2 regions of the Virgibacillus alimentarius genome follow, and region 1 is predicted to be linked to the other one. Evidence: riboswitches for the same ligand, from Rfam matches in the RefSeq annotation. Region 1 holds a riboswitch; the other holds the start of a gene.
The links. A riboswitch is a leader RNA that binds a small molecule or an ion and turns the genes downstream of it on or off. The one in region 1 is predicted to bind FMN.
Positions count from the first base shown of each region.

Region 2: another riboswitch for FMN. It lies ahead of J2Z81_RS06160 (ECF transporter S component); the one in region 1 lies ahead of ribD (bifunctional diaminohydroxyphosphoribosylaminopyrimidine deaminase/5-amino-6-(5-phosphoribosylamino)uracil reductase RibD).

Region 1 is NZ_JAGIKX010000028.1:15,514-31,590, forward strand. It holds gene J2Z81_RS12365 (ABC-F family ATP-binding cassette domain-containing protein) at 1-1,282, opposite strand, end outside; gene J2Z81_RS12370 (hypothetical protein) at 1,411-1,590, opposite strand; gene ribH (6,7-dimethyl-8-ribityllumazine synthase) at 1,706-2,173, opposite strand; gene J2Z81_RS12380 (bifunctional 3,4-dihydroxy-2-butanone-4-phosphate synthase/GTP cyclohydrolase II) at 2,193-3,386, opposite strand; gene ribE (riboflavin synthase) at 3,401-4,042, opposite strand; gene ribD (bifunctional diaminohydroxyphosphoribosylaminopyrimidine deaminase/5-amino-6-(5-phosphoribosylamino)uracil reductase RibD) at 4,023-5,138, opposite strand; FMN riboswitch at 5,338-5,485, opposite strand; gene J2Z81_RS12395 (hemerythrin domain-containing protein) at 5,546-6,010, opposite strand; gene narI (respiratory nitrate reductase subunit gamma) at 6,108-6,803, opposite strand; gene narJ (nitrate reductase molybdenum cofactor assembly chaperone) at 6,845-7,447, opposite strand; gene narH (nitrate reductase subunit beta) at 7,451-8,947, opposite strand; gene J2Z81_RS12415 (nitrate reductase subunit alpha) at 8,937-12,617, opposite strand; gene J2Z81_RS12420 (hypothetical protein) at 12,604-12,891, opposite strand; gene J2Z81_RS12425 (hypothetical protein) at 12,923-13,240, opposite strand; gene J2Z81_RS12430 (hemerythrin domain-containing protein) at 13,283-13,696, opposite strand; gene J2Z81_RS12435 (hypothetical protein) at 13,967-14,170, shown strand; gene J2Z81_RS12440 (alpha/beta-type small acid-soluble spore protein) at 14,296-14,565, shown strand; gene J2Z81_RS12445 (gamma-type small acid-soluble spore protein) at 14,607-14,819, opposite strand; gene rraA (ribonuclease E activity regulator RraA) at 14,884-15,363, opposite strand; partial or broken gene J2Z81_RS15880 (cytochrome o ubiquinol oxidase subunit III) at 15,564-15,701, opposite strand; gene J2Z81_RS12455 (MerR family transcriptional regulator) at 15,894-16,077, shown strand, end outside.
Region 2 is NZ_JAGIKX010000007.1:13,244-29,320, reverse strand. It holds gene J2Z81_RS06180 (glucose-6-phosphate isomerase) at 1-111, opposite strand, end outside; gene yugI (S1 domain-containing post-transcriptional regulator GSP13) at 248-637, opposite strand; gene J2Z81_RS06170 (potassium channel family protein) at 740-1,738, opposite strand; gene J2Z81_RS06165 (M20/M25/M40 family metallo-hydrolase) at 1,923-2,954, shown strand; FMN riboswitch at 3,033-3,185, shown strand; gene J2Z81_RS06160 (ECF transporter S component) at 3,345-3,923, shown strand; gene J2Z81_RS06155 (NRDE family protein) at 4,011-4,781, shown strand; gene J2Z81_RS06150 (hotdog fold thioesterase) at 4,839-5,222, opposite strand; gene J2Z81_RS06145 (1,4-dihydroxy-2-naphthoate polyprenyltransferase) at 5,240-6,169, opposite strand; gene J2Z81_RS06140 (isochorismate synthase) at 6,346-7,731, shown strand; gene menD (2-succinyl-5-enolpyruvyl-6-hydroxy-3-cyclohexene-1-carboxylic-acid synthase) at 7,736-9,481, shown strand; gene menH (2-succinyl-6-hydroxy-2,4-cyclohexadiene-1-carboxylate synthase) at 9,488-10,297, shown strand; gene menB (1,4-dihydroxy-2-naphthoyl-CoA synthase) at 10,317-11,135, shown strand; gene J2Z81_RS06120 (o-succinylbenzoate--CoA ligase) at 11,263-12,735, shown strand; gene J2Z81_RS06115 (hypothetical protein) at 12,932-13,252, shown strand; gene J2Z81_RS06110 (hypothetical protein) at 13,379-13,897, shown strand; gene ytkD (RNA deprotection pyrophosphohydrolase) at 13,935-14,423, shown strand; gene J2Z81_RS06100 (ABC transporter permease) at 14,454-15,263, opposite strand; gene J2Z81_RS06095 (ABC transporter ATP-binding protein) at 15,247-16,062, opposite strand; gene J2Z81_RS06090 (ABC transporter substrate-binding protein) at 16,076-16,077, opposite strand, start outside.

The DNA.
Region 1 (16,077 bases):
AAAATAAAAAATGCTCAAGCATTTGCTCTGCAGTGATAGGCTGCCCATCTTTTGTATAGATAACTTCAGCCACTTCTTTAATGTATTCAATAATCCGCTTTTCCCCATCAAGTTCTTCGTCACCTTGGGTATAGTAGCCAATTTTTACTGTTTCTCCAATATGGACATTCCCTTCATCGGGAGCAGCTCGTTTTGCCATCATATTTAACAATGTTGTTTTTCCAGTACCATTTGGTCCAATAATCCCCAATCGACTGCCAGGGGTAATTAAATGATCAAAATCTTTCAATAAGGTTTTTCCCTGATAAGATTTCGTAATTCCTTGAAGTTCAATAACTTGCTTTCCTAATCTTTTTGTACCAACTTGAAAATTAATATTTTGGTTGTTTGTATCAAATGTTTGCTGCTGCATTTCGTGTATACGTTCAACACGGGCTTTTTGTTTTGTTGATCTAGCTCTAGCTCCCCGTTTCAGCCAAGCCAATTCTTTCCTTAATGTGTTTTGGTGTTTTTGCTGGTAACTGACTTCCAGCTCTTCCCGTTCTGCTTTCTTTTCTAGAAAAACTTCATAATTTCCTTCATATATATAAAGGTTTCCTTTATCTAATTCATAAATTTGATTGGTCACACGATTTAAAAAGTATCTGTCATGCGTAACAAGTAGTAACGCTCCGTTATAAGAAGCTAAATATTTTTCCAGCCATTCAACTGTTTCATTATCTAAATGGTTGGTCGGTTCATCCAAAATCAATAAATCAGCTGGCTGAATGAGAGATTTTGCAATCGCAACACGCTTTTTCTGTCCACCAGAAAGTTCAGTAACCTCTTTATTAAAATCTGTGATTCCCAATTTGGTAAGAATCGTTTTTGCAGTTGTGTTTGCTTCCCATGCTTCGTATTCATCCATTTTTTGCTGCATTTTTAAAACATTATTCTGAGCTTCTTCATTCGTTGAATTAGATGCAAGCGCTTGAAGTGCTTTTTCATAGTCTCGCATCACCTGCATAATGGCAGCTTCCCCATAATAAATTTGCTCAATAACCGTTAAGTTTGGATCGAGTTCTGGTTCCTGGGCTAAATATTCAATGTGATAGTTATTTGGATGTTTCATCGTCCCTTTTTCAGGTGAATCTATATTTGCAATTACTTTCAAAAATGTCGATTTACCGGTCCCATTAACTCCTATTAACCCAATACGATCCTGATCAGTTATTGTACATGTTATATCATTAAACAATACTTTTTCACCATAAGATTTATGCAAGTTTTCTATTGTAAGCATCCTTTATCGTCCTCGCTATTACTCAGTTTATTATATTCATGGATAGGGAAATAAAAGTTGACCTGTTCTCAGGAGGGAGTCGCGCAAACAAGCTTTTATTGTTATCCGCGACGTTAAATCATATGTTGTTATCTTTTTCGATCTTTAAAAAACTTTTTCACAAATAATACAATCAAAAACAATAGCCAAGATGTAACTACATAAAAAATGACCTTACTCGGCTCGGTCATTTTTGAAAAGAAAAAGGCCATTCCTGTCCAAATAATTCCAATTGCGAGTATTTGATATCCTAAAAATTTTATTTCCATCCCCTCCAAGTATAAGTGATAATCTAGTAATAGTTTAGCTTACTGCCCTTTAATTTTCCATGAATTTATTTAAAACCGAGTAAGTAACCTTAAATCGGCTCCTACTCGGCTCTTTTTATTGATTGATATTTTTCATTAGATTAGCCATTTCAATAGCGGATACTGCCGCTTCTCCACCTTTATTACCTGCTTTCGTTCCTGCTCGTTCTATTGCCTGCTCAATCGTATCCGTTGTTAATACACCAAAAATAACTGGTTTATCCGTCTTCAGCGTTGCACTGGAAACTCCTTTTGCTGCTTCGTTGCAAACATAATCATAATGGGATGTAGAACCGCGAATAACTGTTCCTAGTGCAATGACAGCATCATAATCTTTTTCTGCCAAATTTTGAGCAGCTAAAGGAATTTCAAATGCACCCGGAACCCAAGCAATGTCAACATTTTGTTCATCTACACCATGTCTCTTTAATGCATCCATCGCTCCATCTAATAATTTGCTCGTAATAAACTCATTAAATCGTCCTACTACAATTGCTATTTTTAAATCAGTACCAACTAGATTGCCTTCATATACTTTACCCAATTTTATTCCACTCCTCTTATTATATTTCCAGTAAATGTCCTAATTTATCTTGTTTTGTTTTCATATAGTATTCGCTTTCTTTACGCGAAATTGTCTGTATCGGTATACGTGCTTGTATTTCGATGCCAAATGACTCTAATGCGGCTATTTTATCTGGATTATTTGTTAATAGGTTTACTTTTTTGATACCTAAGTCCTGTAAAATCTGAGCACTTAGTCCATATTCCCGTAAATCCGGTGCAAAACCTAACTCTTCATTTGCCTCTACAGTATCAAATCCGGCGTCTTGAAGCTGGTAGGCCTTTAATTTATTAATTAATCCAATGCCCCTGCCTTCTTGTCGCATATAGATTAAAACACCGTTTTCAGCCGCAGCGATTTTTTTCAACGCTTCATCTAATTGAGGACCGCAGTCACAGCGATGAGAACCAAATATATCTCCTGTTAAACATTCAGAGTGAATTCGAACGAGTGCAGGATCATCTGCGGCTAAATCACCTTTTACAAAAGCAAGATGGTCCTTCTGATCCACATCATTCGAATATCCAATCACATCAAAAACACCATAATCTGTCGGTAAGGAAGTTTTCACTTCTCTTTTCACATGGATTTCATGCTTTTTTCGATAGGCAATTAAAGATTCGATTGTTATAAGCTTTAAGTCGAAGGTTTGCGCCATCTTTTGTAAATCAGGAACACGCGCCATTGTTCCATCTTCTCTTATAATTTCACAGATTGCACAAGAAGGAGCGGCGTCGCACAAAACCGCTAAATCGACAGAAGCTTCTGTATGACCTGCCCGCTCTAAAACACCCCCATCCCTAGCGATTAATGGAAAAATATGACCTGGTTGTTTAAAATCTGTTGCTGCTGTCTCTTTACTTGCCAGAGCTTGAATGGTGCATGAACGATCCTCTGCACTAATTCCAGTAGAAGTATCTTGATGGTCAACGCTTACAGTAAAAGCCGTACCATGGGGATCCGTATTTTGACTGGTCATTAATGAAAGACCGAGTCTCTCAGCTACATCCGCTTTAACTGTTGTACATACTAGGCCCTTGGCATGTGTAATCATAAAATTAATCAGTTCTGGTGTAACTTTTTCAGATAATGCAACCAAATCGCCTTCATTTTCTCTTTGCTCATCATCGACAACAATTATTGGCTTCCCCATCTTCAAATCAAAAATTGCTTCATCTATCGTATTGAACATATTGTTCACATCCTTTACATAAATCCATTTGTTTGTAAAAATCCTTCGTCTATTTTTTGTTTCCCTGGACCACCTACAATTTGGTTTACGTATTTGGCAAGCATATCGCATTCGATATTAACGATATCACCTTGTCCCTTCAATCCAAGCACGGTTTGAGAAGTTGTATGAGGAATAAGAGATATGGTAAATGTGTTTGCGCTATGCTCGAAAACAGTTAAACTAACACCATCTACAGCAATGGAACCTTTCTTTAGTAGAAATTTGGAAAATTCATCATTGATTTCAATCGTATAATAAATGGCATTTCCCTGTTTTTGCTTCGTAATAATTTTCCCAATCCCATCTACATGTCCAGAAACAAAGTGACCGCCGAATCTTCCATTAGCAGACATCGAACGCTCTAGATTTACTTTTGATCCCATTGTTAATGTATTTAAAGAAGTAGACTTTATCGTTTCTGGCATAACATCAACTTGAAAAGCATCTTGATTAAAATTTGTAACCGTCAAACATATTCCATTTACTGCTATGCTGTCACCAAGCTTCATATCTACTAAAATATCTGCGGCTTCTATCGTCAATTTAATAGATTGTTCCGATATTTTATTTATCTTCTTAATCGTTCCCATTTCTTCAACAATCCCCGTAAACACCTGATTCCTCCTCTCGTAAACCAGATATAATTTTTATATCCGTACCGATCTTTTCAACATTTTTTATTTCTAATAACAGCCGTTCCTCCATTGATTGAAATCCGTTTCCAGAAAATGATGTAGGAGCTTCTTTTCCACCTATTAATGTTGGTGCTATATACGTTATTATTTGGTTGATGTGTCTGCTTTCAAGGAATGAAGCATTTACTTCGGCTCCGCCTTCCACCCATAAGGACATGACACCTTTACTTCCTAATATGCGCAGTACATCATCTATGTTTATTTGCTCCTGCTGAAGCTGGATGACTTTAACATATGGTTTACTGCTGAAGATTTGTTTCTTTTGCTCATTCACATTTTCCCCAACAATAATCCATGTTTCCGCTTCCTGATCTGTAATTACTTTTGCCCCAACCGGTGTCCGCAGCATCGTATCCAAAATAATACGAACCGGGTTTATTCCCCCTTGTGGCAATCGTGTTGTCAAACTTGGATTATCTTTTATAACTGTATTTACACCAACAAGGATTGCATCATGTTCATGTCGATAACGATGTACATCGAGACGTGCTTCTTCACAAGTTATCCATTTACTTTCACCTGTGGATGTAGCTGTCTTTCCATCTAAACTTACCGCTGATTTAATTGTGATATATGGTGTTTTCATTTTTATATAATGAAAAAATGCTTTATTGAGGTTTTTTGCTTCTTTTTCTAAAACACCGACTTCTACTTGAATTCCTGCTTGACGCAATTTTTCAATACCACTTCCGGAAACTTTCTCATTTGGATCAACGCATGCAATAACCGCGCGTTTAATTCCACTATTAATTAATAGATCAGCACATGGAGCTGTTTTCCCGTAATGGCTGCAAGGTTCAAGCGTGACATAAATTGTTGCACCATTCGCTTTATCACCTGCCATATTTAGTGCATTTACCTCTGCATGTGCTTCTGAAGCTTTTAGGTGAGCACCAAATCCAACTATTTCTCCATCTTTTACAATCACAGCTCCGACCAAAGGGTTGGGGCTCGTCTGACCAGATACTTGTCTCGCAATCGTCAAAGCAAATTCCATATACTTTTTATCATTCAATAAATCTCCCCCTTTTTAACGCATTTAAAAACCTCTGAATTCACTTCAGAGGTATAAGGGCAGAATTTTAGCAAGCTAGCTATAGGTAAATAAACATACTTGAACAAAATAGCCCATCTATTCGACAATCATGTACCAAAAAAGGATACACGAATCCTATGCGATGTGGACATTTTCCAAAATGCTTTGCTGGCTTCAAAAATTCCTTCTCCCATCCAGACTGTAACTGTCGGTCCCGGAGTTTCACCAGGTCCACCGCTCGGCTTCGAGTGCCTTGCGGGTCACGGACTTAGAAATAGTATTTCATCACCGTCGGTTGGGAATTACACCCGACCCCGAAGGAATATAATGCGTATTTAATTTCTATATAAGTATAACATTATTTTTTCAGAAAACGCAAACTATTTTTATTTGTTTTCATGGAAATGAGATGCGAGTTCACGAAGTTTTTCCTCCGGAACTGCTTTTTCAATCATTGGAAATATAATTCGTTCTTCTTTACGTATATGTGACTCCAGCAGGTTGCCTAAATCATGCATGAATGAAACATCAATTGTATCAGATTTATTCAGTGTGTCGAACTTTGCACGTATTTTAACATGCTCTAACAGCATCTCTTGTATTTCAGAACGGTCGATTGATGCATATTGTGCATAAGCTGTTAATAATACTTCCTCTTCTTCGCGAAAATGCTTCTTGCCACCAGGTTCAAAGAAAGATACAGCATCTTTTTTTACTTCTTCCAATGAAAGTCTGCTTTTCTCGGTCCCTGCTTGCTTTAACTTTAATGCTATAAATAATGCATTCGTATGGTGGTGTGACAGTGGATAAAGGGCTTCATTCCTTTTAATTCCTTTATGCTTTTTTACCATTGTTTCCTTCCCCTCCATGTACTATTTTGTTTAAAACGAGATTACGGTAAAAAAACCAGGAGCTGTCTCACATTTGCTTCTGGTTCTTTTTAAAGTACTATAGACCTTTTTTTCTGTAATTAGATCGTGAACGATATTGCTGCGGAGCTCTCCCCGGATACCCTAAAGGCAAGGTGTAAAAATGAATTAAATTCGTAAATGGAATGGCAGCAAAAAGTGCAAACGCTGCGATAACATGTGCTTTAAAAACAAATGGTACACTTTCCATTAAATGATATTTAGGCTGAAAAATAAATAGACTGCGGAACCATGGTCCAATCGTTGTTCGGTATTCATACGAAACCACCGTTGTATTGTAAATAATTGTCATATACGTTCCTAGACCTGCAACGATAATTAGAGCTATGAGGGAAAAGAACGATGCAAATGTCGCATGTGCCCGGACACGTTCGAATTTCATTTTGCGGATTAACAGGATAATTAAACCGACAACCACCATGAGAGCAGCGATTCCTCCCCCAATAATAGCCCCGGCATGGTATAGTTCATCACTTATTCCAAAAAAGTCATAAAATCCTTTTGGTATAACCATTCCCATTACATGGCCAAGAAAGGCAAAAATGATACCCCAGTGAAAAAGCGGTGAACCGATTCGCAGCCATTTCTTCTCGAAGAACTCCGTAGATGGAGCGGCCCAGCTTAACTGACGAAATGCAAAACGATAAAGCAAGCCAAGAACCATAATGGTTAATGTGATGTATGGAAAAATAACCCACCAAAAGATAGCGGCCATTTGTTTACCCCCTTTGGCTTATTCATGTAGATTCATCTCTATTACTCGTACATAATTGGATATGGTAATTCTTCTAAATCAGCTTCTTCTCTTTCGAATTCTAATTTTTCAATTTCTTCATCTGTTGGAGCGGGAAAAACATACCGCATTAAAATCGTCAAAATAGGAGTATATGGATTACCATCAGGTATATTATTTAACATTCTCTGAACTGCTACAGCAAGCCGTCTTTGCAAACGCTCATGATGACTGTTTTCAGGTGAAACAGCCAAAAATTCAAAAAGCATTGGCATATAATCGGCTAATTCACCATCCATCCTCTCAAAACCAGCTTGATTGATCATCTTTTGTAATTTAATGAGTGCAGCACCCCGTTTTCTGCTATCCCCAAGTTCGTGTGCTGTTAAATATAAACCTAATTTTGACTTTAAATCGAAGGTGGATACATACGTTTCTCTCATTTCTTGTAAACTTAGACGATTTAAAAGGTCAAAAACTTGATGTAATTCTTCTATTATTACTTCCGAGTCTATGTTTTCTATGATCAAATCCATTAAATCACTACGCTCATTCATATAAGAATCCTGAGGATAACTTAAAAGATGGGAGACAATGACGAGTAATGTTCTTTCTTGTTCTTCCATTGCCTACTCCCCTTTCCCGAATGAATGGTATGCCACACCCTCTGGTGGAGCCAAATCTTCAAGGCTGCATGTACCCTGTTCAAAATAAAGATTTTCATCCATTTCCCTGCGCCCTGTTGGGATAACAAAACGTTCATTATACTTCGCAACTCCAAGGAGCCGCGCCATTTCTTCAACCTCTTCCGGACTTGTACCGGCCTCCTTCACTAATTCACTTTGGCGAAATTGATCAATACCGCCTACTGTTTTACCTCTCATATGCACTCTCATTGCAGTTAATTTCAGCAAAACTTTTCGTATAACATCCGTATCTCCCGCTGACAAGATAGATGCCAGATACTCCATAGGAATACGCATTTGATCAACAGCCGGAATGTATCCATCTGTTTTTAAATCATTTTCATTTGTAATATGATTCATAATCGGACTAAGAGGCGGAACGTACCAAACCATTGGTAATGTGCGATATTCTGGGTGTAATGGAAGAGCAATCTTCCACTTCATTGCCATCTTATATACAGGTGAATTTTGTGCCCCTTCTATCCAGTCCGCACTAATTCCGGCTTTTTCTGCCTCTTTGATGACTTCCGGGTCAAATGGGTCGAGAAAGACAGATAACTGTGCTTCGTAAAGATCTTGTGGGTCTTCAACAGAAGCTGCTTCTTTTACTTTATCTGCATCATATAAAACGACACCGATATAACGGATTCTTCCTACACAAGTCTCCGAACAAATTGTAGGCAGGCCTGCTTCTGTTCTTGGATAGCAGAAGTTACATTTTTCCGCTTTATGTGTATTCCAGTTGTAATAAACCTTATGGTAAGGACAACCGTTCATGCAAAATCGCCAGCCACGACATGCCTCTTGATCCACTAATACAACGCCGTCTTCATCCCGTTTATACAAAGCGCCAGAAGGGCATGAAGCTACACAAGATGGATTTAAGCAATGTTCACAAATTCTTGGTAAATACATCATAAATGTTTTTTCGTATTGCATTGAAATGTGTTCCTGTAATTTCTGAACATTAGGATCCAATGGTACAACTTCACTGCCACCTGCTAAGTCATCATCCCAGTTTGGACCCCACTCTGGTTTATCCATATATTTCCCTGTGATCATTGATTGTGGTCTTGCTACGGGCAGATTATCCGTTTTCGGGCTGTTGATTAAATGCTCATAGTCATAGGTCCATGGCTCATAATAATCATTCATATCTGCCATATTAGGGTTATAGAAAATGTTCGCAAGTTTGGAGATAGGACCTCCAGCTTTAAGCTTTAATTTTCCATTCCGAAGCTCCCATCCACCTTTAAATCGATCTCTATCCTCCCAGCTCTTTGGGTAGCCTGGTCCAGGACGAGTTTCCACATTATTAAACCACATGTATTCTGTACCTGGGCGGTTGGTCCAAGTATTTTTACAAGTCACCGAACAAGTGTGGCAGCCGATGCATTTATCCAGATGCATGACCATTGCAACTTGTGCTTTAATCCTCAAGCCAATCTACCTCCTTCAATGCTCTGATAACAGCAATTGTATCTCTTTGATGCCCTGTCGGTCCGTAATAATTAAAACCATAACTCAGTTGAGAATAACCGCCTATCATATGCGTTGGTTTTAAGGATATATGTGTCACACTGTTATGCGTGCCTCCGCGTTTTTTATTTATAGCTGTCGCCGGCACCCCCAATGTTCGATCCTGAGCATGATACATATATGCCATCCCTTTTGGAATACGATAGGTTAAAACAACACGTGCAGAAATGACCCCATTTCGGTTATATACTTCGATCCAATCATTATCTTTAATATCGATAGACGCTCCGTCTTCTTCATTCATCCATACCGTTTGCCACCCTCTAAATAGTGTGGACATGTTCGTTGTATCCGTGAACATCGTATGGATGCCCCATTTCTGGTGTGGTGTTAAATACCTTACTGTAATGGATTTCCCATTACTTTCCACTCCTTTTTCATTTTTTAGAAAAGGTCCTTTTGATAAAGGCGGTAAATATAAAGGCAATCCTTCACCAAAGTCCAACATCATTTCATGATCAAGATAGAAACTTTGTCTGCCTGTCAGTGTACGCCAAGGAATATTGTATTCGGTATTCACCGTAAATGGAGAGTAACGTCTATTATCTTTTTCTAGCCCGCTCCATACCGGTGTTGAAATGGCATGTCGCGGCTGAGCCGTTAAATCATTTAATGTTATATCTTCATCTTGTCTTCCTTTTGCAATTTCCTCTAGTTTTTGACCGGTTTTCTTCTCCAGTGATTTCCAACCGGCAACTGCCCTCTTTCCATTTGTAGCCCCTGACATTAACAAAATAGCGTCAATAGCTTGCTTATCTGTATACAAATCCGGATTTCCTTTTCCGATTCCTTCTCTTTTAGAGACTCCTATCCGGCTAAGTAATTCTTTATAAACCGGCTCACCGGGAATATTTACCCCTTTTCCTCCATACCCTTTTTTAATTTCAGGACCTATGGTAGTCATTTTTTGATAAACATTCGGATAATCCCGTCTAACAATTTTAAAGTTAGGCATCGTTTTTCCTGGAATTGCTTCAATTTCTCCTTTGCGCCAATCTTTAATCTTTCCACGTGATTGAGCGATTTCTCCTACAGAGTCATGGCCAAGTGGCGTCATTACGATATCATCACATGCCGGCAGGTGCTTCTCTGCAAGTTCCGAAAATACTTTACTGATTTCTCTGAACGTATTCCAATCACTTTTCGCTTGCCAAGGTGGAGAAATGGCTGCATTAAATGGATGGACAAAGGGATGCATGTCTGTACTGCTTATATCAAACTTTTCATACCAAGTAGCAGTAGGCAAAACGATATCTGAAAATAACCCTGAACTAGTCATGCGAAAATCAACACTGACTAAAAGATCCGCCTTTCCAGTTGGAGGGTCTCCTTCTGCCTTTACCGTATTCGGTTTCCATGAGTTTTCTATGTCGCCTAGTATTTGATCTTCCCCACCTACTAAGTGCTTCGCGAAATATTCATGGCCTTTTCCACTATCACCCAATAAATTAGAGCGCCAGTTAAAAAATACTCTAGGGAAATTTCTAGGATCATCCGGGTTTTCAATCGCCCAATCCACATTCTCTTCTTTAATTTGCTTAACAACGTCTTCGATTACTTCCTGATCGTTTTTCGCACCTTTTTTTCGACTATCCTGAACAAGATCAATTGAGTTTTGAGTAAATTGCGGAAAAGAAGGTAACCAACCAAGCCTTGCAGCAAGCGCATTAACATCTGCTGGATGCATCTGATTATACTTTCCTCCCCAATTTGATTGTTCCTTATTAATATTAGCCTCATAGCGATACTGTTCCGTAGCAAAATAAAAGAATGATGTGCCATTTTGCATACGTGGCGGTCCGAACCAGTCTTTTGCAAAGGCGACTTGCTGCCATCCCTCTAGGGGCCGGACCTTTTCCTGGCCAACATAATGCGCCCAGCCACCGCCATTAACTCCTTGTGAACCGGTTAATAGTACAAGGTTTAAGATACAGCGGTATATTTGATCACTATGATACCAATGGTTTGTACCTCCACCCATCGCAATCATTGATTTTCCATTTGTACGTGCTGCAGTATCAGCAAATTCCCTTGCAACTTGAATGACATGGTTTTTATTGACACCAGTGATGCTTTCCTGCCATGCAGGTGTATAAGGCTTTGGATCATAATAGTCAGTCGGATAATCCCCAGGTAAATTACGATTCACCCCTACATGTGCCATCATTAAGTCATATACGGTTGTAACTTTTATTACTTTTCCGTCTTTGCCCTGAATATGCTTTACAGGGACACCTCGCTTAATAATTTCTTCATTCTCACTTGAGAAGTTTGGAAAGCTTACCATTAGGGTTTCATCAGACATATCAATAAAACTTAATTTGGGGTCAATGAAACTTCCATCTTCTTTTTTTAATTCAAGATTCCACTTGCTATCATCATCCCAGCGAAAGCCTTGACTTCCATTAGGTGCTTCCAATTGATTTGTATTTGCATCCCAAACAACAGTCTTCCAATCCCCAAGTTTATGGTCGTCATTTATATCATTTGTTCTTAAAAAGTTTTCGGAACGGCAATCATCCCCGTCTTCGTTTAATGTGACCAAAAACGGCAAATCTGTAAATTTTTTTGCATACGCTGTAAAATAAGGTGTTTCCTGATCAACATAAAATTCTTTTAAAATAACATGGGTCATCCCCATAGCAAGTGCACCATCTGTCCCTGCTCTTGCCGGAAGCCAAATATCAGCAAACTTTTCATATTCCGCATAGTCCGGGCTTACACCTACAACTTTTGTTCCGTTATATCTTGCTTCAACCATAAAATGAGCATCCGGTGTCCGGGTTTGCGGTAAATTCGTACCCCAAATAATAAAGTATTTCGAGTTGTACCAATCCGCACTCTCAGGAACGTCTGTCTGCTCTCCCCACACTTGTGGAGATGCAGGCGGTAAGTCAGCATACCAATCATAAAAACTTAAGATCGTACCACCAATTAAAGAAAGAAAACGTGTACCAGCGGCATAGCTGACCATGGACATTGCAGGAATAGGACTGAACCCTACAATACGGTCAGGTCCATATTTTTTAATGGTGTAAATGGAAGAGCTAGCGATGATTTCGCACATTTCTCTCCATTCTGCCCGCACAAAACCACCTTTGCCTCGAGCTTTTACGTATTTTTCACGCTTCTCGGGATTACTGACAATATTCTCCCACGCCTTAACAGGATCATAGCCCTGATTTCGTTCAGCTTTCCACAATTCATACAAATCCCCGCGAATGTAAGGATACTTCACCCTGATTGGACTGTATGTATACCAGGAAAAACTCGCACCTCTTGGGCATCCGCGTGGCTCGTACTCGGGAAAGTCATCTCCGGTACTTGGGTAATCTGTTTGTTGTATTTCAGATGTGATAATTCCATCTTTTACGTAAATTTTCCAGCTGCAAGAACCCGTACAGTTTACACCATGTGTAGAACGTACAACTTTGTCATGCTGCCATCGACGGCGATATATATCTTCTGCATCTCTAGAACGTGGACTTTCCTCTGTCCAACCGTCATTAATTAAATTACCTCGCTTCAGATGCTTCAACCTTTGCAATAATTTATTCTTATTTCTCTTCATTTACACCGCCCCTTTGTCCCACTGTTTCAAGAGGATTAAAACGTTCCCCGGTAATACGAAAGCTTTCGTCTCCTTCTTCCATTTCTTCAAGGAAAATCTGTAAAGTCGGTGCATTTGCAGCGACTAAAATTAACCGTTCTAACGTATCCAATTCATTTAATTCATAAATGCTTTCTATCGTTTCCGTTGATATATCACCAAAACGCATGCGCAGTACAGCAATTAAATCTTCACGATCCTGAACAAATGCTGCTTCATTCTCAAAATTAAACATGCTTATCCTCCCTCACCTCAAAAAACGGCTTTTACATTTTCATCATTTTAAAGTAATCGGCAATCATTATTTGTTTACAATCCTCTCCAATGGATTTAATAAACGTATCGATGTCTTTATCCAGCGCTGTAACTGTATCATAAGAAAATAATTGGGATCTTTCTTGTGTAAATCCTTCCCCAAACCTGACAATTACTTGTAATCCCGAATCTTCTTCTATCACATTCGCTTCAATATCATATGAATGGATATTCATTTTCTCTAATTCTGCAGTGACATGATTATAAAGATTTGGAGAGACAATTCTCATCATTCTCTCCGAAGAAGCTTGCTTTTTTTCAGCATTCATTCTATCTGCCTCCCCAATAAAACATTTATCTAGTCAATAATATTAATGATCAGGCAATATTGTTTTTTCTTTTTGATTATGCAATAAATCTACTAAAATTAAGGCCTGAAATCGTTGTACAACATCGTCACTAATTCCATTGCGAAGAAGTTCCTTTATTTCTTGTATTAATAATTTCAAAAGATCATGGTCACGGGTTAAAGCAATAATAGAATCTTTCAACTCTGGAGACGTTTCAACTAAGTCTTCGTACAACCCTTCTTCCTCTGATTCTGCATGCCTAAGTGTTCGAGTTTCCCAGTGCTCAACAATAACAAACGCTAATTCTAATGCTTTCTCTTTTTGGTTATCTCTCACCAATTTATCAAGTAATTCCGTTAACTCAGTTGCCTCATTTAGCGCCGCTTCATGAATGGCAGAATGACTATCCACATGTTTCAGTGCTGGGCCTGACATAAACATTCACGTCCTTTTTAAAATATTCTACTACCCTTTATACCCTTCTTTGAGATAGCTTATTCTGTTTTATAATACTTTCATTGTAACTGCACACGAAAAAAGAAGTTGTGACTTTTATCACATAATTAGACAAAACCGGTTGTTTACGTTCCCAGAAGGTTCTTAAATGCAGGAAGAGATGGACTCCGTTCAAAACGTAATATTCACATCGCATACATATTTTTTGACTATTATCTTCATGATAAAAAGAAAAGGAGATGATATGTCATGCCCAGAGAAACGGAAAATACCGGTTCAGAGTCTACTCCTCATTTTGATGGTAAACGTGAAGGAATTCTTAATGACTCAAAAGGGATTCAAATGGGGATAAAAAGCAACTCGAAACAATCGCCATATCGAATTGACGACTTGATGGAAAGGGAAGACATGGAGAGATTGGATCAGATCATCAACAAACCAAAGGATAAATAAAATGATTAACACCCTAGCGTTTTGAGCTGCAAACCATCAATGTTTATGTTTATTCCATTTGTTAAACAAAGGAATGCGTGATTCTTGCATTAGAGGAAATCCTAATTATAAGGGAGGCAATAGATATGGCAAAAAAGGATAATAAAATACTCGTCCCCAAAGCGAGGGAAAATTTATATCATTTAAAGGGGCAAGTAATGAAAGCAAAGGGTTATAATGTTACTGACCCGCACAATGCAAAATATGAAATTGCCAAAGAAGAAGGAATCCCCCTAAATAAGATGTACAATGGTCACCTCCGTTCCAAGGAAGCTGGGAAAATCGGAGGTCCCATTGGCGGTAATATGGTGAAAAAGATGGTCAAAATAGCACAAGAAAAAATAACGCAAAAATAAATTCCATCCGCTGGTTCCTAAATAAGAACCAGCGGATGGAACTACTGATTGTCTTTCGATTGTTGATTTTTCGTTCTCACTACCTCCATATTCGTGTCACTATAAATACCAGTCCCATGTCCTCCTGTTGTTTTAGCAAGTATTTCTTTGACTTCGTTATAAGACAAGCCTGAACGTTCATTTTGACGTTTTACTGCGTCAATATTCGTTCCTGCTACAGTAAACGTATCATTATTATTTTTGTTTTCCTTCATATGAAACACCTCTTTTTAATTTTCACTTACTTTTTCCAAAGAGGCAATTTTTCATCCAAAAATCTTAATTCAATGATCTCTCTGATATAATAACACCATCTTCATCCACATATACATAATCTCCCGGTTTCCATTCAACCTCGCCAAAGGTGACCGAAACATCCCTTTCGCCTTTTCCTTCTTTCTTACTTTTTAATGGGTTGCTTCCCAAAGCTAGCACTCCTACATCCATTTGAGCAAGATCCGCTGTATCACGTACACACCCATTAATAATAATTCCCTCTATTCCACGAGTCACTGCAATAGCTGCTACACGGTCACCAAGCAGGGCACAGTTTTTAGAACCTGCACCATCGACAACAAGGACATGGCCTTTTGGGATAGCGTTTAAAGCTTCTTTAACCAATACATTGTCTTCTAATACTTTTACAGTAGCGATAGATCCACAAAATGCTTGCTTTGCTCCATATGATTTGAATTCCTGTTTGCAAATTGCTAACTCTTCCGAAAATTCATCACATAAATCTGTTGTTTTAAAAGACATTATCTACACCTCTTCCATAAAATATGAAATATATATACATACATAATAATGGAACAGTAGGACCAATGACAAGCAATCCGGTGAAAACGATCAGCCTCTCATAACGAAACAATCGATTATCCAGATTTACTTCCTATTACCAAACACAACCCCACTCTTATTAGAAACGATTATAAACTGTTTGACAATTTTGTGAACGAAATAAATGATTTATTAGCTGTTCCAGGATTTAAACATCGTTTCTTCACTTGCAGGATAATAAATAATCCCCAAAATAGGCCAAGTGTAACGTATGCTCCGTGCGTACCTAAAGTTGTTAACAGGCCTGCCATGACAGCACGGGGAGCAAAAATCCTATGCAGTGTTATTTGAATAATATCTGCTTCATGTACTGAAATTAGATAAAAATAGAAAATGTTTAATCGATTAGAGGAAAGAAAAACATTCGATTTTATTATAAAATTTATTATTTCCCCTTGACCTTTCCGTTGCGTAAAGGTCTATGCTAATAATTGTTAGGAGGTAAGATCATGGAATATACAGTAAATCAGTTGGCGAAGTTATCAGGTGTGAGCGGCCGTACACTCCGATATTATGATCAAATCGGATTACTGAATCCAGCAAAATACAATGCATCAGGTTATCGTATTTACGGTACTGAAGAGGTTGATTTACTTCAACAAATTTTATTTTACCGTGAATTGGAAGTAAGCC
Region 2 (16,077 bases), on a different contig from region 1:
TTTGTTATGTAAAGCGTCATGCGCAGTCTGTACAAAATTCTTCAAATTATCCATTTCCGATTGAGTAAAAAAAGGTAATGCTTTATCATACCTTAAAGAAACGTGCGTCATCTATAACACCCCTTTTATTATTGTTACATTTACTTTAAAGTAGTAAAGTGATTAAATCAAGAATGATAAAAATTAAAAAAGAGGTTTCTCAACCAACATTGCTCTATTTTAGTCAATGTTACCTGAGAAGCCCCTTTTAATTCTTAAATGTATTTTCACGTTCTTTTGATTGTTCAATCCATTCTTCAAGCTTTCCTTTGAGTGTGTTAAATCCTGTAGATTCAGTTTTTTGTTGTGTAGGTTTGCTTTTAGATGCAGATTTCGCATTATTATTTGCGGGTGCTTCCTCTGTAGCACGGATAGATAATGACATTTTATTTTTTTCTCCATCGATCGTTAAAATTTTTACTTTTACAGTATCGCCGATTGACAGATATTCATTAATATCTTTTACATAACCATGTGTTACTTCGGAAATATGAACCAATCCCTGTGTATCGTTATCTAAGGCAACAAAAGCTCCGTATGGTTGTAACCCAGTTACTTTTCCCTCTAAAACCTGACCACTCTCAAATTTATCTGTCATGATAAACAACTCCTATATCTATATTCAGTTTCTTTTCATACAAGTTAACATACTATCATAAATTAACTTTTTAAGCAAAAGTCTAGAATCATCAACGTTGTTTTACCAATGGGACAAAGTAACAACAATATCGTTTTGTTGCAAAAGTAAATCCGGAGAAGGGTTTAGTTTCCATTCTTCTTCTCGTATAATACCAAGAAAAATATGTCTGTTTTTAAAATATTGGAAGGATGCGTCCCTGACAGATTTGTGAATGAGGTGTTCAGGTACTTTAGTCTGGCGAAATTGCTGATGTGTTAAAAGTTGTAAAATAGCTTCAAAAGGATGTGCCTCTTTTTCATGAAATAATTCATGATACATTAGTAAACTCATGAAATCATTTGGCCGTAAAATGGTACTGGCACCAGCTCGTAGTGCATTATCAATTTGCATGGTAGAAAATATTTCAGTAATAATTGGTATTTGTGAATTATTCCCTCTTATAGCAACAGTAGTTAGAATCGTGTAATGATCTGGTTGATGTTCTTTTGTGAAAAAATCTGCTGTAATAACAACACAACTTGCTGTTTCAATATGTGCTTGGCGTAATGTATTATCTTCACTTGCATTCCCATGAATGAAATGTACAGGAACTTTTTGAAAAGGTAGATGTTTTAGGGTACGATCGATTAAAACAATATCAATATTGGGATTATGTTTTTCGGTCATTTCGATTAATTTTCGTGTTCGTTCGTTCCAACCGATGAAAATAATATGATCTTTTCCTTTATATTCAATTTTTCCTTTTGATAAATTACGCTCGTGATTGATAGTAGCAGCTGATAATGTTGTTATATAAAAGGTTAGTAAACCTCCCCCGGAAAGAATAAGGAAAATGCCTATTATTTTTCCCATAACGGTTAACGGCACATAATCGCCATAGCCAACGGTTGCTCCTGTTACAAAAGCCCACCAAACACCCTCAAATATAGTTGGGAATTCATCAGGCTCGATAATTCGAATAATAATGCCGAAAAAAAGCATAATAACTAAAATTGTAATTAGAAGTCTAAGAATAATGGGTAATCGAAAATAAATGTTTTTAAAAAATTCAATACTCATTACGCTCTCCTTATAGACATGAATGGTATTTTATTAGTATAGACAGAGGGTTAACAAAATTATACAATATGGATTTCAAAGTAATCAATATACTAGACGTTCGTTATTTTTAAACTTAAAATAAACAGTATTATAGAAAAAATTAGGAGGAATACGATTGAAACAATCAAACACTGAGTTTTTAATGGAGCTATTAAAAACTCCCTCACCTTCAAGTAATGAAATGGAAATTCAAAAAAAATGGATCAATTATGTTGAAAAATTTGCAGATGAAATCCGAACAGATAATGCGGGAAATGCAATAGGCGTGCTAAATCCTAATGCCTCTTTTAAAGTTTTGCTTGCAGGTCATTGTGATGAAATTGCACTTGTTATTAATCGCATAGATGATCATGGCTTTTTATATTTTGATAAAGTGGGGGGGATTAACCCTAAGGCAGCAGTGGGAATGAAGACAAGTGTACTTGGTTATAATAAAACAGTTACAGGTGTTATTGGAGTGAACGCTCAACATCATGGCGGATTAAAAAAAGATTTTGATCTAGAGGATTTATTTATTGATTGTGGATATCAATCAAAAGAGGAAGCGGAGAAATATGTTCAAATTGGGGATCTTGCCGTATATAAAAGAGAACCTGAAATATTAACAGACAGGTATGTGGCTGGACGTGGTTTAGATAACCGTACGGGCGCATTTATCATCGCAGAAATACTAAAAAGATTATCCAAAACGGACTGTACGGTTGGAGTTTATGCAGCAAGCACTGTAAATGAAGAGACAAATATGGGAGGTGCTTATTTTGCAGCTGCGGGTATTCAACCAACAATGGCAATCGCTTGTGATGTTACTTTTGCCACGGATTATCCGGGTGTAGATAAAAACAAGCATGGAGATGTAAAGTTGGAAAAGGGACCTGTACTTGCAAAAGGTGCTCCAATTAATATTAAAATAAATAAATTGTTAGAGCAGACTGCGAGGAAGCTGAAAATGAATATTCAATATGAATTAACTCCGAGAATGACTGGAACTGATGCAGATAAGATGCGCTTGACTGGTGTTGGTGTGCCAGTTTCATTAGTATCTTTACCCTTACGGTATATGCACTCCCCAGTTGAGACTGTAAGCTTAAAAGATATTGATGAAGAAATAGAATTACTTGTAGAGATGATATCTAATTTAACTGGAAAAGAAAGTCTCAATCCCTTAGATGATTAATCATCTGCTGTCTTTATAAAATTTTTATTGCAAATTGCACAAATACATGTATAATAATAGGTAACAATATTATATCGATTCCATCTTCGGGGCAGGGTGCAATTCCCGACCGACGGTAAAGGCAAGAACTTTGCTTAAGTCCGTGACCCACAAAGCATAAATATTCGCAGCGTGGTTGATCTGGTGTAAGTCCAGAACCGACAGTTAAAGTCTGGATGGGAGAAGATGTCGAGCTGAAAATGGTGTGAGAAAACACCTTTATTTTCCTATGACTTGTATACCCTAAAGCCCCGATTAGGCTTTGGGGTTTTTCATTTTGTAAAAGGAAATATGCTCATCCTTCATCACAAGACGAGATGGGAATCGATTAGATGAAGGGAGAGAATGGTGATGAAAAATACATCATCATCAAAATTAGTAAAACTGGTTATTTTAGCATTACTGGGAACAATTTCACTTATCTTATTTTTCTTGAATTTCCCGTTGCCATTTTTACCACCTTATTTAAAAATTGATTTTAGTGAGGTTCCGGCTTTAATGGCTGCTTTAATCTTCTCGCCGTTTGCTGGTGTAATCGTAGTCGCGATTAAAAACATCCTTTATCTGGCAGTGACAGGAGCAGCGGACCCAATAGGTGTGATTGCAAATATTATAGCAGGGGTTATGTTTGTCGTACCTGTTGCTATCCTATATCATAAATATAAAGGGGTAAAAAGCATCATTTCTGGATTAGTTTCCGGAACAATTATCATGGCAATTGGAATGAGTATCTTAAATTACTTGCTCATACTACCAGCATATGCATGGTTTATGGGCTGGGAAATGACTGATAAAGTAAAATGGCTTACTATAATCGGAGGAGTATTGCCATTTAATGCAATTAAAGGAATAGTAATTGGTCTTTTATTTGTGCCTTTATTCATTAAAATGCGCAGTTGGATTGAACAAAAGCAAACAAGCTTTGTATAGATAGATGTAAAAAGAAGCCAGTCCCATAAGGTGATAGGGATTGGCTTTTTTACTTGGTTTTCGTATTAATAAACAGGAGGATTATTCATGTGTTTAATTAACTTTCAATTGCATGATCACCCAATCTATAAATTAGTATTAGCAGCAAATCGCGACGAATTTTATGAACGTCCAACAATGCCAGCACATTTTTGGGAAGATAACCCAAACATACTGGCAGGACGTGATTTAAGGAGAATGGGCACTTGGCTTGGTGTGACAAAGAAAGGACGTATTGCTGCATTAACAAATTTTCGTGAAGCAGATCAGCAAAATACGAATAAAATTTCAAGGGGAGAACTTGTAAGTGCTTATTTGTCAGGAAACATGGGGCCCCAAAATTATCTCGAATCCATACAAAAAAACGCTAATAATTATTCCGGTTTTAACTTAATAGTAGGAAATCCGGATCATTTATTTTATTTAAGTAATAGACAAAATAAAATATTAGAGATTACTGCTGGCACACATGGATTAAGCAACCATTTCTTAGACACACCTTGGCCGAAAGTAGTTAAGGGAAAGGAAAAACTGAAAGAACATATAATGGAACAGGAAACGATAAATATAAACAAGCTATTTCAATTTTTGACTGATATGGAAGAAACAGAAGATATAAATTTACCAAATACTGGTGTAAATATAGAATTAGAACGAAAACTTTCACCCTTATTTATTAAAATACCTAATTATGGTACGCGTTCGTCTACGATTTTACTTGTGGATAAATCAAACCACCTGACATTTGTTGAACGTACATATAGTAAGGGAAAATTCCAATGTGACAATCAATTTACTTTTCAAATTGAACAAAGGTAAGCATCATGGGAAGATATAAAAAACACGCTTTATTTCTGAAGCGTGTTTTTGCTAAATCTATTTTTTTGGAACTACCCCAATCGTACATCTTGAAACACATATAAGCCTATCTTCTTCATCCGTTATTTTAATTTCCCAGACCATCGTCGTTTTACCAATGTGACTTGGTGTAGCTTTTGCAGTAACAATTCCATCTCGTTTACTTTTGATGTGATTGGCATTAATTTCTATACCAAAAACATTTGATATCTCTGGGTCAATGTTTAAGTAGGCACCTATACTAGCAGCACTTTCAGCAAGTGCAATACTAGCCCCGCCATGCAGATACCCAGCTGGCTGATGTGTACGTTCATCGACAGACATCGTCATTTCTACTAGATTTTTATCTAATGAAGCAATTTCAATCCCAAGTGCTTCCATTAATGTGTTTTTTAGATCCATCATGCATGCTCTCCTTTTTATATAAAGTGGCTAATAAGCAATGAAAGTCCAAGTAAGATACCATATAAAGTATTAGTTTTTCCTGTAGCAATCATTGCAGGTAGCATTTCAATAGGTTTTGTTTTTCCTTCGAAATTTTTTATTACATTTCGTGCCTTTATGCTACTAAGTATTACAACAATAGATAAAATAGGTAAAATACCAAGTATAATATAAAGAACGGTCAGGACGTAAGATGCAGTAAATAAAAATCCCATTAATTTAACCGCTTGTTTACGTCCGATTAAAATAGCAATTGTTTTACGTCCGTTTTGTTTATCTCCATCTAAATCACGAATATTATTGGCAAGCATAATGCTGGCGATAAATATAGCAACAGGGATAGAAATGAGTATAACATCAACGGTAACTGAGAGTGTCTGGATATAATAACTGATGCCGATAATAACTGTTCCCATAAAAAAGCCAGAAAATAGTTCCCCTAGGGGTGTGTAAGCAATTGGAAAGGGGCCCCCGGTGTATAAATATCCAAAAAGCATCGAGATAAGACCAATTACTGCGATCCACCAACTTGACTCCATGCATATATAAACACCAAGTAGTATGGCTATTCCAAAAAAGGTAAAAGCAAGGTTTAAGATTGTCTTTGGTGCGATACCATCACGAACAATGGTACCGCCGATTCCAACTGACTGTTCGTTATCCAAACCGCGAATAAAATCATAATACTCATTAAACATATTTGTAGCTGCCTGTATAAGAATAGAAGCTAGCAGCATAGCTAAAAATAACCTAATCTCTATTGTACCATCATTAAATGCAAACATGGTACCAACAAAAACAGGAACAAAAGAGGCTGTTAATGTATGTGGGCGTAGCAGACGCCACCAGATTTGAAAGCCTTCTTTTTCATTTAGGACTTCTTTTATATTTGTTTTATCTTGCATTATTGTTCTCCTCCTGAATTTTCGTCCATATCATTCTAAGTCTATGTAATTCTGTGAAGTGTGTCAATGAGCAAGTTAGACTAGCTAGGGAAAGACTTTCCTTGAGAAACCATTAAAAAGAGAATAAAATAGAGAAGGGTATTTTGCATCGTATGTTTAACGGAGGTTTATATTAGATGATTGAAATGAAGGAAGACCAAATAGAATTTCTGCTTAGTAAAGCGATTGATCAAGTGAAAACAAATGGAGAAATTCAGCTCGTTAGTTTTACCAAACAAGTAAATAGAATAGATCCTCTTGTATTTTTTGAAGCGGCAAAAATGTTAGAAAAAAATCGAATTTTTTGGTCTAGTACCGCTGATGATTTTTGCGTAGTCGGCGTCGGAAAGGCATATGATATTGTTGCAAACAAATCAAGATATAACGAAACCGAGAAAGAGTGGAATAAACTCTTACAAGAAGCAATCATTCATAATCCGTATGAGGTAGCAGGTACAGGTCTACTTGCACTAGGCGGTATGTCTTTTGATCCTAAACGAGAAAGATCCAGTTTATGGGAAAACTTCCAGCCAAGCCGATTTACGATACCAGAATTTTTATTAACCAAAAACAATAACACCACTTATTTTACAATTAATATTCAAGTAACGAAAAATGATCATCCAAAACAGATGCTGAGGGCATGTAAACAAGCTGAGAAGAAATTGTTTAATACTTTTATTAAAATCCCCCAGGGAGTTGGGATTAAGTCGAAGGAAGAAAAAAACCCTGAAGCGTGGAAGCACAGTGTTCGCCTTGCAAAGGAAAAGATTGAAAAGAATGAAGCAAAAAAAATTGTGCTTGCAAGGGAATTACGCTTAGAACTAAAGAATAAAGCAGAAATCTCCGCTATTATAGATAAATTGATTAAAACACAAGCAACTAGTTATATTTTTGCGTTTGAAAACGGGAATGACTGTTTTATAGGTGCAACCCCAGAAAGATTAGTAAAACTGGAGAAAAACCAGTTGCTTTCCACATGTTTAGCAGGAACTGCACCTCGTGGAAATACGAAGGAAGAGGATACAAGAATAGGTATCTCACTTCTAGACGATGAAAAAAATAGAGAGGAACATGATTTTGTTGTAAAAATGATTAAGCGTGCAATAAATGATTATTGTACAGATATCGATATCCCGGGTAAGCCCGTTATTTATCCTTTAAAAAATTTACAACATTTATTTACACCTGTTATAGCAAAACTTAAGGATAAATACAGTATTTTTGACATTGTTAGAGAGCTACACCCTACTCCAGCGCTTGGAGGAACCCCGACAGAAGAATCATTAGCCTTTATTCGCGAACATGAGCAATTAGATCGCGGCTGGTATGGAGCGCCAATTGGCTGGCTGGACAGTAATCAAAATAGCGAATTCGCGGTTGCCATACGTTCTGGCCTTATAAAAGGGGATAAAGCATCCTTGTTTGCAGGATGTGGTGTAGTAAAGGACTCTGATATTGAAGCAGAATATGAAGAAACAAATATTAAGTTTCTGCCTATGCTATCCGTTTTAGGAGGATAAGGGAATGAACCATACGGAAAGATTAACACGGTATGTGGCGAATTTTGTCGATGAACTTGCCAAAAATGGATTATCAGACGTGGTGATTTCACCAGGGTCAAGGTCAACACCACTGGCTATGACATTAACAGAACATGAAGGAATAAACACTTGGATTCATATAGATGAGAGATCTGCCGCTTTTTTTGCATTGGGAATGGCAAAACAAACCAAGCGTCCTGTCGCTATGGTATGTACCTCTGGAACTGCAGCTGCAAATTATTTTCCAGCTATTGTAGAAGCGTATTACAGTAGAGTTCCACTAGTCATTCTAACAGCGGATCGTCCGCATGAACTTCGAGACGTCGGTGCTCCGCAAGCAATAGAACAAATTAAATTGTACGGGGATTATGTTAAATGGTTTCATGAAATGGCATTACCTGAGGCTTCATCTAAGATGCTAAATTATGCCAGAAGTAAAGCGGCAAGGGCTCTTTATTTAGCACAAGAAGGGAATGCAGGACCAGTACATTTAAATTTTCCCCTCCGGGAACCGCTTGTTCCAGACTTTTCAATAAAACAATTGTGGGAGCAAGAAAAAGAGGACTCGTATCATCCTGCATACGTAGGTGAAAAGATATTAGACGAACCTCAATTAAAACAACTTCTTGATGATTTAAAAAACAAAAAAAGAGGTTTATTTGTATGTGGCCCTCAAGTAAGTGAAAGCCTTGCTGAAGCTATTACGACATTAGCATTAAGGTGGAATATACCTATTTTAGCTGACCCACTATCCCAAATTCGATCAGGAAAACATGATAAAAATCATATCATTGATGGGTATGATTCCTTTTTGCGTCATGAAGCGATTCGCAAGCAACTCGAACCTGATTTTATTATCCGCTTTGGGGCGATGCCAGTTTCAAAGGCATATCTTTTTTATGTGAAAGATCACCATCAAACAAAACAATTTATTGTGGAAGAAAATGAAGGGTTTCGTGAGCCAGCCGGCAATCAATCAACTTTTATTTTCGCTAACCCTATCTTGCTTTGTAAGGATTTAACCGTTGCATCAGAGGAGATAAATTGTGACCCACATTGGATAGGTCAGTGGAGAGAAATGAACACAATTGCTCAAAAAGAGTTATTCAGGTTAAAAGAAAAAAATGAGAAATTGACAGAAGGAGAAGCAATACGACTTTTATTTGAAGTTGTTCCTGAAGAAAGCACATTATACGTGGGAAATAGTATGGCTATTCGTGATGTGGATACCTTTTTCATGACGACATCTAAAACATTAAGACTTCTAGCAAATCGAGGGGCTAATGGGATAGATGGTATGGTCTCTAGCAGTCTTGGAGCCGCAGCCTCAGGCGAGCATATCACATTAGTGATAGGAGACTTGTCATTCTTTCATGATTTAAATGGTCTCTTGGTTGCGAAACATTACCAGCTTAATATAACGATTTTATTAATAAATAATAATGGTGGCGGGATATTTTCATTTCTGCCGCAAGCGGGTGACGATAAACATTTTGAAGCATTATTTGGAACTCCTATAGACATCGACTTTAAGCATGCAGTGACAATGTATGGAGGAAATTATTCTTGTGTGTTGAAGGAAGAGGAGTTAAGAATTGCACTCCATAAAAGTTACAAGCACAAAGGGATAAACATTATAGAAGTAAAAACAGATCGAACCGAAAATCTTAAATGGCATCAAAGTAAGTGGCGAGCAATAGAAAATGAAATTTTAAATCGTGAGTGGTGAAATATTTTGTATTTTAAAATAGAAGATGCGAAATATTGGTATGAAATTGATGGAAATGGTCCGCCTGTTGTCTTATTCCATGGATTTACCGGCAGCACATCTACGTGGTATTCGGTAATTCCCGTTTTGAAGGAACACTTTCAAATTATTACGGTCGACTTGCCGGGCCATGGTAAAACAAGAACACAATCTCCTAGAACAATGGAGGCTTGTTGTTTTGACATAAAGCAATTGTTATTTCATTTAAAACTTTCTGAGGTTCATCTCGTAGGGTATTCAATGGGAGGTAGAACTGCGTTATCTTTTGCAATGTTTTACCCTGAAATGGTTACTTCATTATGTTTGGAAAGTTCTTCTCCGGGGTTAAATTCTACAGAAGAGCGTATGAATAGGGCTGCAAATGATGAAAAACTCGCAAGCAAAATAGAGCAAGATGGATTAATAGCATTTGTTCATTACTGGGAAAATATCCCGCTTTTCCACACTCAAAAAAGATTATCAGCAGTAGTCCAGCAATCCATTCGACAAGAACGATTAGCGCAGACGGAAGAGGGTTTAGCCCGATCTTTAAGATACATGGGAAACGGAAAACAACCTTCCTGGTGGTCGGAGTTAACTAGATTTGAGAAGCCAGTATTATTAGTTGTAGGCAGTGACGATCAAAAATTTATTCAAATTAATAAAAGGATGAAAAAACGTATTAAATCAAGTGATCTAGTGATTGTTGATAATTCAGGGCATGCAATTCATGTGGAACAACCTAAAATATTTGGTAAAATAGTAACTGCGTTTATTTTAAAAATAAATTCATTGTAATTACATAAGGAGGATTTCTATGACAGTCGAGTGGAAACAAGCAAGAGAGTATCAAGAAATTATTTATGAAAAATATAATGGAATCGCGAAGGTAACAATGAATCGTCCTGAAAAACATAATGCCTTTACTCCATTAACAGTAAATGAAATGATTGATGCTTTTGCTGATGCGAGGGATGACTCATCCATTGGTGTAATTATTCTGGCTGGAGCTGGAGATAAAGCTTTTTGCTCAGGCGGAGATCAAACTGTAAGAGGTCATGGTGGATACGTAGGGGAAGATCAAGTTCCGCGTTTAAATGTATTAGACCTACAGCGACTAATTCGAACGATACCAAAGCCAGTTGTCGCGATGGTATCAGGCTATGCTATAGGTGGAGGACATGTACTGCATGTTGTATGTGACCTAACGATTGCAGCGGAAAATGCTGTATTTGGACAAACAGGTCCAAAAGTCGGCAGCTTTGATGCTGGATATGGGGCAGGATATCTCGCACGCATGGTTGGACATAAACGTGCACGCGAAATCTGGTATTTATGCCGCCAGTACAATGCTGAGGAAGCATATGAAATGGGCATGGTAAATACTGTTGTTCCATTAGAAAAGTTGGAAGAAGAAACACTTCAGTGGTGTGAAGAGATGTTACAAAAATCACCAACAGCCCTTCGTTTCTTGAAGGCATCATTTAATGCAGATACGGATGGTTTAGCAGGTTTGCAGCAAATTGGTGGAGATGCAACGCTTCTTTATTATACAACGGACGAAGCAAAAGAAGGACGAGATGCGTTTAAAGAAAAAAGAAAACCGGATTTCAAGCAATTTCCGCGTTTTCCTTAATCTATATTTTTCAAAAGAGGCTTTCTTAGGAAGCATATGGTTGACCCCCTCTAAAGTATTTTACATAGAGGGGGTCAACTCATTAGGAAAAGCCTCTTTTCAATTACGTAAGGAGGCTTTATAAGTGATGGCTGAAACGATACCACATTGGTTAAGTAAAAGAGCAGAACTATCACCTGATCAAACTGCAATAGAATTGCCAGATGGTTATCATATGACATTTTTAGAATTGGCTTCTGCAAGTCAAACATTTGCGAAAAAATTAGCTGAAAATGGAGTGAAAGAAGGTTCTCACATCGGAATTCTATCTAATAACAGTATAGATATGGTGATTACTATTCATGCGTTAAGTTATCTGGGAGCTGTTTCGGTTATGCTGAATACCAGATTAAAAGAGGAAGAATTAAATTACCAAGTGAAAGATGCAGATGTATCCTTCATCATTGTCAGCGATGAAATGGAAAATAGAATCAGAAAAATGAAATTTCCCGTTTCTGTTTTGATTAACACATTTTCCCAAATAGAACAATCAACAGAGAAAAATACCGAATTAAAAACAGAAATAAATATAGATAATGTATTTACAATTATCTATACATCTGGTACTACAGGTTTTCCGAAAGGTGTTATGCATACATATGGAAATCATTGGTGGAGTGCAATCGGTTCTGCATTAAATCTAGGGTTATCTGAAAATGATAAATGGTTAGCTACATTACCAATTTTTCATGTAGGCGGATTATCCATTTTTATCCGCAGTGTCATTTATGGTATACCCGTTTATTTACTGGAAAAGTATGATCCAGCATTAATTCATGAAGCTATTATGAAAAAAGATGTTACCATTGTTTCTGTTGTAACGATTATGCTCAAGGAATTAGTTCAATTACTTGGAAATAACCATTATCCAACTGCATTTCGTTGTATGTTGCTTGGAGGGGGTCCGGCTCCAAAGCCGTTATTAAATCAAGCAAAAGCAAGAAGAATACCAGTATTTCAATCATACGGCATGACAGAAACTTCGTCACAAATAGTTACCTTGAGTCCAAAAAATGCATTAGAGAAGATAGGTTCTGCAGGAAAGCCTCTGTTTCCAGCACAGTTAAAAATTGGTAATAACAAGGGCGAACATGTTGGGGAGATTTATGTAAAAGGTCCAATGGTTGCGTCGGGATATTATAAAAATGAGACCGCTACTCAAAAAGCTTTACGTAACGGTTGGCTAGCTACAGGAGATCTTGGTTATGTAGATAATGAAGGATTTTTATACGTCGTTGATCGCAGGAATGATTTAATTATTTCTGGTGGAGAAAATATATACCCTTCTGAAATTGAAAGTGTACTTGCAGGTATGGAACAAATACATGAAATTGGTGTCGTTGGAAAAAATGATGTGAAATGGGGACAAGTTCCAGTAGCTTTTGTCGTGAAAAATGAGGAACATGTAACTTCAGAAGACATTGTCAATTATGCAAAAAATGCTTTAGCGAATTACAAAATTCCAAAAGAGCTTTATTTTGTAGCATCCTTACCTAAAAATGCTTCGAATAAGCTATTGAGGAATAAGTTAATAGAGCGATTAGAAAAACGTAACAAATGACGTATTTTGTTATTTTTCATTAAAATTTGTATAATTATAGTTTAAATTCTTCTGCATGGTACCGACCCCCGAAAGTTAGTTTTCTACTCTAGCTTACGGGGGTCGGTACCTTTAATGAGTGCTCTTTTTTTAAAAAAATTTAAAATCCATACATGCTTCTGCTTTTTTGAGCCAAATTAAAAGTAGGAGGTGCTGTATGGAAAGAAAAAGATATTATGTAAACGTAGGTACACATGAGATTTCTCAAATACCTTATGGAAATAATAGCATTTTTACCATTTATGCAACAGATGAAGAAATTAGTATATTACGAGCTAAAATGGATAATATGCACGGAGCTGGTATAAGATCTTTTTTTAGAGCACATGTACCGATTCTGGCATATCATAAGGATAAGTCGAACGATGATTATGATTTTGGTTTAAATGAAGCCTTACAGCTTATTTATGGACTAGGTGATGAACAAACAAAAGCGCACATCGAAAGTATGAATGTTTTAAAAAATGATTATATGTAAAGAACGAAAGAATAAGATGGGAAGCTATCTTATTCTTTTGTATGTAAAGTTGTTTATCCTTTTGGAATTGAAGGAATATTATAAGTAGGACAGGCTTATATATAAAATCTAAGGGGGAACTTTACGATGAGAACACATAAAGCAAAGTATTTATTATGGATGTTATGTTCTGCCATTTTATTTTCCTTATTCATTTTTCAAACAAATAATCTGAAAATAATATCTGCAAAAAATGTTCATAGCATAACACAAGAGGAAGAAGATCAATCATTGTCCCATGAACAAATCGCTTCATTAACTGATCAATTTATGGATAAATTAATACAAAAAACGAAAAATAATAAAGTATTAGAATATGATACAAAAGAAGGGTTAACACACGCTTTTAATCAAATAGCAACAAGCAGTGTTGTGTCAACATATATAGAATATTATTATCATGAGAAACAGGATGGTTTGTACCTAAAAACAACTGCAAAACCGCCTTGGTTTAATAAAGAAAATGATTATGATATGGTACAATTAGAGAGTAATAAAGTGAAGGTGAAGCAAGTAAATGATTCTGCTTTGTATGGCACCTATACGATTGTATATGAATTTACAAGAAATAAATCATGGAAAATAACGGATATTACACATTTATAGTATGAGAATAAGAATATGAAAATGAGGCAGCTGGAACATGTATACTTTTAGAGATTACTACCATAACGAAGTGAATCTTTCATTTAATGATCATCCTTTTTCAAAAAAACCAAAACATGTATGGGTTATTTGCAGACATAAGGATAAATGGCTCTTAACAAAGCATAAAGAGCGAGGACTTGAATTCCCAGGAGGAAAGGTAGAGGAAGGTGAAACAGCTAAACAAGCAGCCATTCGTGAAGTGAAAGAAGAAACGGGTGCTAAAATTAAAAGGATTAATTATATTGGACAATATTTTGTTTCTGGAAAAAGTGGCAGTATTATAAAAAATGTTTATTACGCTGAAATTGATGAGATCATTGACCAAGAAAATTATTTCGAAACGGAAGGACCAAAAATGATGAACAATATACCATCGAATATAAAACATAATAACCTTTACAGTTTTATTATGAAAGATGGTGTTTTACCACATTCATTGAAATATATAAAAGAAAATTTTCAACATAAGCATCGTCTATTATAATGAGATATAGACGATGCTTATATTTTTGAGCTATTCATGTGTATGTTTGATCAGCCAACTTTCTATTTTTTCAACTATTTTGTACATAATTGCTGCAAAAATGGCAATGAGTAATAAACTGGACATTACCAATGAAAAATCAAACACTTGGAATCCGTAAATAATTAAATAGCCTAAACCTTCTTTAGCGACAAGAAATTCACCAACAATAATACCAACCCATGAAAGACCGACATTTACTTTAAGAGTGGAAATCATCGCCGGTAATGTAGCAGGAAACACTGCTTCTTTAAAACATTGCCATCGCGTAGCACCAAAACTTTTTAAAACCTTCTCATAGTTTGGATCGACTTCTCTAAAAGCTGAATAAACAACTAGTGTGGTTATAATAACGGATACGATTGCTCCCATAATGATTATAGAAAAATAGCCAGGTCCTAGTGCTACAATAATAATTGGCCCTAAAGCGACCTTTGGCATAGCATTCATAATAACAAGATAGGGATCCATGATTCTTGAAAATCTGATGGATGCCCATAAGGATGTAGCAATGATAATACCTGCAATCGTCCCTATAATAAATCCTAATATTGTTTCAAATAGCGTAACTTGCAAGTGAATGAACATCGAGCCGTCTGCAAATTTATCCATCATTAAACCAATTATTTTACTTGGTGAACTAAATATTAATGGATCTATCCAGTATAAGCTGCTTGCTAATTCCCAAACAGAAAAAAAACCAATAAAAATGATTAGTTGCCATGTTATAACGATTTTCTTTTCACGTTTTTGTTTATTTTTATATTGTTGAAAGAGGTAATTATCAGGATTTTGTTTCATCGTTCTTTGCCCCTCCCATCGATTTTAAAGAAGTGCTCTCTGTTTTATTTAATTCATCCCAAACTTTATCAAAAAGCATTTGATATTTTGGATGTCTTCGGACGAAGAAGGGGGTTTCATTTCGTAATTCAACCGGCACCTCGAATGTTTTAGCAATGTTGCCAGGATTAGCATTCATAACAAGAATGCGGTCACTCATGGAAATAGCCTCACCAATATCATGTGTTACTAAGATGGCGGTTTTGTGATAGCTTTTTAACAGCTTTGATACTAAGTTTTCCAATTTCAATTTTGTTAAGTAATCAAGTGCAGAAAAAGGCTCATCAAGCAATAAAATTTCCGGATTCGTTATTAATGTTCGAACTAAGGCTACTCGTTGCCGCATGCCACCGGACAGAGAATCCGGAAATTCCTTTTCTATATCTGTTAAGCCAACTTCCTTTAGTAGCTTTTTTGCCTGACTCATTTTATACTCTGATTTATCCTTACGTATTTTTGGCCCTATTAAACAGTTTTCTATAATGGTCTTCCAAGGAAACAAGTAATCCTGCTGCAGCATATATCCAATAGGCAGTTCAGACTCCTCTAGAGGTCTTTGTTTTAATAAAACCTTTCCAGAAGTGTGTTTCATAATTCCAGCAATAATAGAAAGAATCGTTGATTTTCCACAGCCACTCGGGCCAAGGATTGAAATGAATTCCCCTTCCTTAAGATTAAAAGAAATATTACTTAAGGCTTTTGTAAAACTATTCTTTGTGAAATAGTGATGTGATACGTTTTCGAGGGTAAGAAATGACATATGGTTTTCCTCCTT